DNA from 2 places in the Bradyrhizobium sp. LeoA1Lang genome. Region 2 is predicted to be linked to the other one. Evidence: riboswitches for the same ligand, from Rfam matches in the RefSeq annotation. Region 2 holds a riboswitch; the other holds the start of a gene.
What was found. Region 2 has a riboswitch for S-adenosylmethionine ahead of metX (homoserine O-acetyltransferase MetX). Riboswitches for the same ligand answer to the same signal wherever they lie in the genome.
Positions count from the first base shown of each region.

Region 1: linked by a shared signal. The riboswitch ahead of ACZYOF_RS38390 (O-succinylhomoserine sulfhydrylase) and the one ahead of metX (homoserine O-acetyltransferase MetX) in region 2 are both predicted to bind S-adenosylmethionine.

Region 1 is NZ_JBVAPG010000205.1:4,199-8,026, reverse strand. It holds gene ACZYOF_RS38395 (SGNH/GDSL hydrolase family protein) at 1-522, shown strand, start outside; gene ACZYOF_RS38390 (O-succinylhomoserine sulfhydrylase) at 603-1,796, opposite strand; SAM riboswitch at 1,861-1,940, opposite strand; gene ACZYOF_RS38385 (2'-deoxycytidine 5'-triphosphate deaminase) at 2,049-3,155, shown strand; gene ACZYOF_RS38380 (hypothetical protein) at 3,312-3,638, opposite strand.
Region 2 is NZ_JBVAPG010000156.1:2,806-6,633, reverse strand. It holds gene hisC (histidinol-phosphate transaminase) at 1-1,022, opposite strand, end outside; gene ACZYOF_RS34770 (chorismate mutase) at 1,033-1,881, opposite strand; SAM riboswitch at 2,212-2,291, shown strand; gene metX (homoserine O-acetyltransferase MetX) at 2,374-3,579, shown strand; gene metW (methionine biosynthesis protein MetW) at 3,579-3,828, shown strand, end outside.

The DNA of each region.
Region 1 (3,828 bases), on a different contig from region 2:
GACATCCGTGTCGTCAACCGCGGCAGGGGCGGCGAAGACGCGCCCGAAATGATGCGGCGCCTGCAGACCGAGGTGATCGATGCGCATCCGGACCTCGTGATCTGGCAGGTCGGCACCAATGCGGTATTGCGCGACCTCGACCCGAGCGAGACCGAAAAGATGGTCGAGGATGGCGTGGCGCGCATCCAGACGGCCGGCGCGGACGTCGTGCTGGTCGATCCCCAATACTCGCCGCGCGTCACCGAGCGCGCCGCCAGCGCCAACAAGATGATCCGGCTGCTCAACCACATCGCCGAGCTCCGCCATGTCAGCATCTTCCCGCGCTTTGAGGTGATGCGTGAATGGCACGAGAAGCAGTCGATCCCGATCGACAGCTTCGTGATCGCCGACGGCCTGCACATGAATGATTGGGGCTATGCCTGCTTCGCCCAGTTGCTCGGCGACGACATCATCAAGTCGGTCGGCCAGATCAAGCTCGGCGTCAACGTGCCGGCGGATGTGCGGACGTACAGGCCGATGTAAGCTGAAAGCGAATGGCGAGTGGCGAATAGCGAATGGGGCTTGACCCTACTCGCTACTCCCTATTCGCCATTCGCCTTGGATCACACCGTCTCCAGCGCCTCGACAAAATCCTCGATCAGATCATCGGCGTGCTCGAGGCCGGCGGAGAAGCGGATGAACCCTTCGCTGATGCCGAGCTCGGCGCGCGCGTCCGGCCCCAGGCGCTGATGCGTCGTGGTGGCGGGATGGGTGACGAGGCTCTTGGCGTCGCCGAGATTGTTGGAGATGCGCGAGATCTTGAGCCCGTTGAGGCAGCGGAACGCGCCGGCCTTGCCGCCCTTCACCTCGAACCCGATCAGGGTCGATCCCGACCGCATCTGCTTCTTCACGGTGGCTGCCTGCGGATGATCGGCGCGGCCGGGATAGATCAGCCGCGTGATCTTCGGATGGCTTGCCAGCACGTCTGCGATCTTCGCGGCCGTCTCGGTCTGCGCGCGGACGCGCACAGCGAGCGTCTCCAGCCCCTTCAGCAGCACCCATGCATTGAACGGCGACATCGACGGCCCGGTCTGGCGCAGGAAGTTATGGATGTGCTCGGTGATGAAAGCCTCGGAGGAAAGGATGATGCCGCCGAGGCACCGCCCCTGGCCGTCGATATGCTTGGTCGCGGAATAGACCACGACGTCGGCGCCGAGCGAGAGCGGGCTCTGCCAGATCGGGGTCGCGAACACATTGTCGACGATCAGCCGTGCGCCGCCCTGATGCGCGATTTCCGCGATGGCGCCGATGTCGAGCACGTCGAGCGTCGGGTTGGTCGGGCTTTCGAGGAAACACGTCTTCGTGTTCGGCCGGATCGCCTTTTTCCATTGGTCGTGGTCGAGCCCGTCGACCAGCGTCGACTGGATGCCGTAGCGCGGCAAGAGATCCTCCACCACGTAGCGGCACGAGCCGAACATCGCCTTGGAGGCCACCACGTGATCGCCGGCCTTCAGCGGCGCGAGGATCGCGGTCGTCACCGCCGCCATGCCGGTCGCGGTCGCGCGCGCAGCTTCCGCGCCTTCGAGTTCGATCATGCGGCGCTCGAACATGGACACGTCGGGGTTGGAGAAGCGCGAATAGAGGAAGCCGGGATCCTCGCCCTTGAACCGCGCCTCGCATTCTTCGGCGGTCGCGTAGACGAACCCTTGGGTCAGGAATATTGCCTCGGACGTCTCGCCGAATTGTGAGCGTAGCGTGCCGGAATGAACCAGCCGGGTTTCGGGGCGGTAGCGGGCGGATGATTTGGACTCGGACATAGGACCTCCAACGTGACCATCCTTTCGAAAATGGTCACAAAAAAACCGGCCTAAAGGGCCGGGATCGCTGAGGTCCCCGGCCTGTTTAGCGACTTATTTAACGTGGCTGCAAGCCGGCCGGCTCAAATCACCACGGGATAAGTCATGCTGATATTCGTTCCCGCTCTTTCCGTCAAGGCGGGCATCGGCTAACCGGTAAAATCCATTTTTTGGGCCTTTTGTGGCTCTAAGCCGTCTTGAGGGACCGCGTCCGTGTCGTTCGTGCTGCAAGACGATGCCAATGGGATCCTGCCCGACCGCATGATCGCGGCGATGGCGGATGCAGGCCTGATCCTGCCGGTCTATCCCTTTGTCGAGAGCCAGATCCAGCCCGCGAGCCTCGATCTTCGCCTCGGCGACATCGCCTATCGCGTGCGCGCGAGCTTTCTCCCCGGTCCCGGCGCCACCGTTGCCGAGCGCATCGATGAGTTGAAGCTGCACGAGATCGATCTCGCCGACGACGCGGTGCTGGAGACCAATTGCGTCTACATCGTGCCGCTGCTCGAGAGCCTCGCGTTGCCGCCGGAGATCATCGCGGCCGCGAACCCCAAGAGCTCGACCGGACGGCTCGACGTCTTCACCCGCGTGATCGCCGATGGCACGCGTCGTTTCGACGTGATCGGTGCCGGCTATCACGGCCCGCTCTATGCCGAGATCAGCCCCAAGACGTTTCCGATCCTGGTGCGCGAGGGCTCGCGGCTGTCCCAGGTGCGCTTCCGCACCGGCGATGCCGTCCTCACCGCCGACGAGCTCGACGCGCTGCACAACGCCGAACGCCTGGTCGATATCGACGATGCCGATCTCACCGATGGCGTCGCGGTTTCGGTCGATCTCTCGGGCGAGAATTCCGGCGGCTTCGTCGGCTATCGCGCCAAACGCCATACCGGCGTGGTCGACGTCGATCGCCGCGGCGGTTATCCGGTCGATGATTTCTGGGAGCCGATCCGCGCGCGCCCCGACGGCAGCCTGATCCTCGATCCCGGCGAGTTCTATATCCTCGCGTCGAAGGAAGCTGTGCAGGTGCCGCCGGACTACGCCGCCGAGATGGTGCCGTTCGATCCTTTGGTCGGCGAATTCCGCGTGCACTATGCCGGCTTCTTCGATCCCGGCTTCGGCTATGCCGGCGCCGGCGGGCAGGGCGCCCGCGCCGTGCTGGAAGTGCGCTCGCGCGAGGTGCCGTTCATCCTCGAGCATGGCCAGATCGTCGGCCGCCTCGTCTATGAGAAGATGCTCGCCCGGCCCGATGCGATGTACGGCCAGCGCATCGGCTCGAACTACCAGGCCCAGGGCCTGAAGCTCTCCAAGCATTTCAGGGTGTAGGTCCGCTGCTACAGCGAGAATGCAGGTCTGCTGAAGAGGCATGCACTGGCTCGCCTGGAAATCAGCTCTCCGGCCAATACTCATGTGCGGCAACGCCCTCGAGAGCGAGGCCGTGGCTGAGATGCTTCAGCATCATCTCTTTGAGCTCCTGAACCATCACCACTCTCGCATAGCGAAGCGTGAGAGGGGGTTGCTTGAGAAGTTGCCTCGCGAGTTCCCTGGCGCGCGGCAGCAGTTCGGCTGCGGCGAAAGCGTGGTCGAGTCGATCTCTTCGATGAAGGCACCGCCGGTGCCGGTCATGATGACGATCTTGTTTTCCTTGTCTCTTCCGATGTCATGGAAGGCCGCCCCGAGCTGACTATGCGGGCTACCGTCCCACACCAGGGTTTTTCCATTCGTATGGAAGGTGATCTCCAAGATCCCGTCGTTGCGCTCCATCCGGATATTGGAATACTTGTTTCTATAGTCTTCGAACTGGGCCATGGTTGTTTCCTGCTGTGCTTTCACCAACTTGACCAAGTGGTGATGACAGGCATTGAGCCTGCTCTTCCACAGCTTTCATCTAGCAAGTCATGGCGATGGCCGGACGAGAATCCGGTTACCGATATAACGGAAAGCCGCCGCCCGAACTTGGAGGGTGCGTAGACTTGGCGTGAGCGCCATGCAGGCGATA
Region 2 (3,828 bases):
AGCGCGTGCGGCAGGCCGTAATTGTTCAATGCCCGCAGCACCAGTCCGCGCTTGGTGAGGAACGCGTCCGCGTCAGCCGAGGTCTTGCCCTTTTCGGTCGGGAAATGGATCAGCACGAAATTGGCGACGCTCGGCGTCACCTTCAGCCCGAGCTTGCGGATCTCGTCCGTCACCCAGCTCCGCCATTTTTCGTTATGCACCCGCGACATCTCGACATGCGCGGTGTCCTCGACCGCGGCGACCGCCGCGAGCATCGCCGGACTCGAAACGTTGAAGGGGCCGCGAATGCGGTTCACCGCATCGACGATATGCGCCGGGCCGAACATCCAGCCCACGCGGAGCGCCGCGAGCCCGTGGATCTTGGAGAAGGTGTGGGTCATCACCGTGTTCTCGGTCGTCGCACACAGTTCAAGACCGAGCCCATAGTCGTTGCGCACCACGTAATCGGAATAGGCGGCGTCGATCACCAGCAGCACGTCCGACGGCAGGCCGGTGCGCAAGCGCTTGACCTCGTCGAACGGCAGATAGGTGCCGGTCGGGTTGTTCGGGTTGGCGAGCCAGACCAGCTTGGTCTGCGGCGTGACCGCCTCAAGGATCGCATCGACACTGGCGGTGTAGTCGGTCTCCGGTACGACGACGTTCTTTGCACCGTTCGCCTTGGTCGCGATCGGATAGACCAGGAAGCTGTGGGTGGTGGAGATCGCCTCCGAGCCTTCGCACAGATAGGTGTGGGCGAGCAGGTTGAGGATTTCGTCCGAACCGGCGCCGCAGATGATGCGGTTCGGGTCGAGGCCGTAGGCGCGGCCGATCGCCTCGCGCAGCACCCGCGAGGTGCCTTCCGGATAGTCCTCCAGATGTTCGGCGGCGTGCTTATAGGCCTCGATTGCCTTCGGCGAGGGGCCGAACGGCGTCTCGTTGGCGGAAAGCTTGAACACCTTGCGCCCCGGCTCGGCCACCGGGCTTTTGCCGGGGGTGTAGGGCGCAATATCGAGGATGCCGGGATTCGGCACGGGGCGGGACATCTCTAACTCTCTAGCTCCGGATTCTAGGGGCGGGGGGCACCGTATAGCGCGTTGCGTGGCTGCCGACGAGGGCCGATGAGCGCACCGAGGCTCCGGCCTTGATCAACGCCAGCTTGATCTTCTCGAAGCCGATGCCTGCGACCGATACCAAAAGCGCCGCGCCGTCGAAAGCGGTGTCCGGCACCGCGACGATTTCAGCGAGCGGCGCCACCGCGCGGGCGATCTCGGCGTTCCAGCCGGAGACGCGGACGCTCCACATCTCGACTTCGGTCACCATCGCATCGTCGGCGACGCGTGAGATCACGAACACGGGCAGCGCTGCGGGATGATCGGCACGCTCGAGGAACGGCAGCCGCGCGATGATCTTCGGCGTGCCTTCGGCCTCGAGGTCGATCCACCACGGCGTGCGGCTGGAAATGGCCGACACCAGCGCCAGGTCGCCCTTCGATTTCGCCACCGCTTCGACCGCCGCCTGCGCGCTGAAATGCGAGACGTAGGGCACCACGAAGCCGAAATGGAAGCGCGCCGAATCCCGCATCATGGATTCGCCGACCGAGACATCGGCATGCACCGAGAACGGCGCCTGGACGTAAGTGAACGTCGAGATGATGACGCGCCAGATGCTCTCGATGGTGTCGAGCGGCAGGATGCCACGATGGCGCTCGACCAGGCTGCGCATCATGGCGGCCTCGCGCGCCGGCCGGAATGCGGAGCCGACTTCCTGGGTCTGCTTCACCCTGATCAGGCGGTCGATGATGTCGCCACGCGCCATCAAGAGGCGGTGAACCTGCTCATCGATCGCGTCGATCTCTTTGCGCAACTCGGCCAGCGAGGGCGGCGCCGGAGGCGTTTTTGACATGCTAGGGCCCGTCAATTCTCTTCAATCAGGGAGCCAACTCTTCACCTCTCCCCCGCGTGCGGGGAGAAGTCGAAATTCAAGCGAGCTTGAATTTCGGGTGAGGGGGACTCTCCGCGAGTCCGTCTGTTACCTTGTTAGCGGAGAAAGCCCCTCACCCCAACCCTCTCAGGGCGAGCTCCGCTCGTCCCGGCCCCGCAAGAGCGGGGAGAGGGAGAAGTGCGAGCCCCCGTTCTGTACCATGGGTCCAGACGGCGCAAGCTCAGCCTCAAGGTCACGGTTAGGTTAACGGCCCCGGTTGCCTTGACGCGGGTCAGGTAAGGGACTACTTTCCCAGCGTTCCGTGGTCATTTGAGCCGGCCGGCTTGCAGCCACGTTAAAGAACTTGCTAAACAGGCCGGGGACAGATCGATCCCGGCCGAACCTTTGTTCAGGCCGGGTTTTTTTATGGCCTGATTTCTGTCCGGGACCTCCGCGTCGGAGGAAGGGGCCGCAATGACCAAGGTGCAGTCGATCAAGAGTCCGTCGATCCAGGGTGAGGACCGCGCCCATGAGGCCGATCATCCGTCCTCGCCGGTAGCAAAGTTCGGCATGGATCAGCCGTTGAAGCTCGACTGCGGCATCGACCTCGCGCCGTTCCAGATCGCCTACCAGACCTATGGCGAACTCAATGCCGAGCGCTCCAACGCCATTCTGGTCTGCCACGCGCTGACCGGCGACCAGCATGTCAACAATTTGCATCCGGTGACGGGCAAGCCCGGCTGGTGGGAGACCATGGTCGGCCCTGGCCGTCCGCTCGACCCCTCCAAGTACTTCATCATCTGCTCCAACGTGCTTGGCGGCTGCATGGGCTCGACCGGCCCTGCCTCGCTCAGCCCCGCGACCGGCAAGGTGTGGGGCCTGGATTTTCCGATCATCACCATTCCCGACATGGTGCGCGCGCAAGCGATGCTGATCGACCGGCTCGGCATCGAGACGCTGTTCTCGGTGGTCGGCGGCTCCATGGGCGGCATGCAGGCGGTGCAATGGGCCGCGGCCTATCCGGAGCGCGTGTTCTCGACGCTCGCGATCGCCTGCTCGACGCGGCACTCGGCGCAGAACATCGCCTTTCATGAGCTCGGCCGGCAGGCCGTGATGGCCGATCCGGACTGGCGCGGCGGACGCTATGTCGATCAGGGCACGCATCCGCATCGCGGGCTCGCGGTTGCGCGCATGGCTGCGCATATCACCTATCTCTCGGACGCGGCGCTGCATCGCAAGTTCGGGCGGCGGATGCAGGATCGCGAACTGCCGACATTCTCCTTCGATGCCGACTTCCAGGTCGAGAGCTATCTGCGCTACCAGGGCTCGTCCTTTGTCGAGCGCTTCGATGCCAATAGCTACCTCTATCTGACGCGGGCGATGGACTATTTCGACATCGCCGCCGACCATAATGGTGTGCTGGCGAAGGCGTTCCGCGGCATCAAGACCCGGTTCTGCGTGGTGTCGTTCACGAGCGACTGGCTGTTCCCGACCTCGGAAGCGCGGGCGCTGGTGCATGCGCTGAACGCCTCCAGCGCGCGGGTCTCGTTCGCGGAGATCGAGACCGACAAGGGCCACGACGCCTTCCTGCTCGACGTGCCCGAATTCTTCGACATCTCCCGCGCTTTCCTGCAGTCGGCCGGCAAGGCGCGCGGCCTCGGCGATGCGGGGGTCGTGTGATGGCGCTTCAGGAACAAACCCTGCCGCTGCCCGGCGTGGCGCCGCAGGCGAGTACGAGCCTTCGTCCGGACCATGTTCTGGTCGCCGAAATGGTGGAGCCCGGCTCGCGCGTGCTCGACGTCGGCTGCGGCGACGGCGATCTGTTGCAGCTCCTGGAGAGCCGCGGCATCGACGGCCGCGGCATCGAGCTGTCGCGCGAAGGCGTCAACCACTGCGTCGCCAAGGGGCTCGCGGTGGTGCAGGGCGACG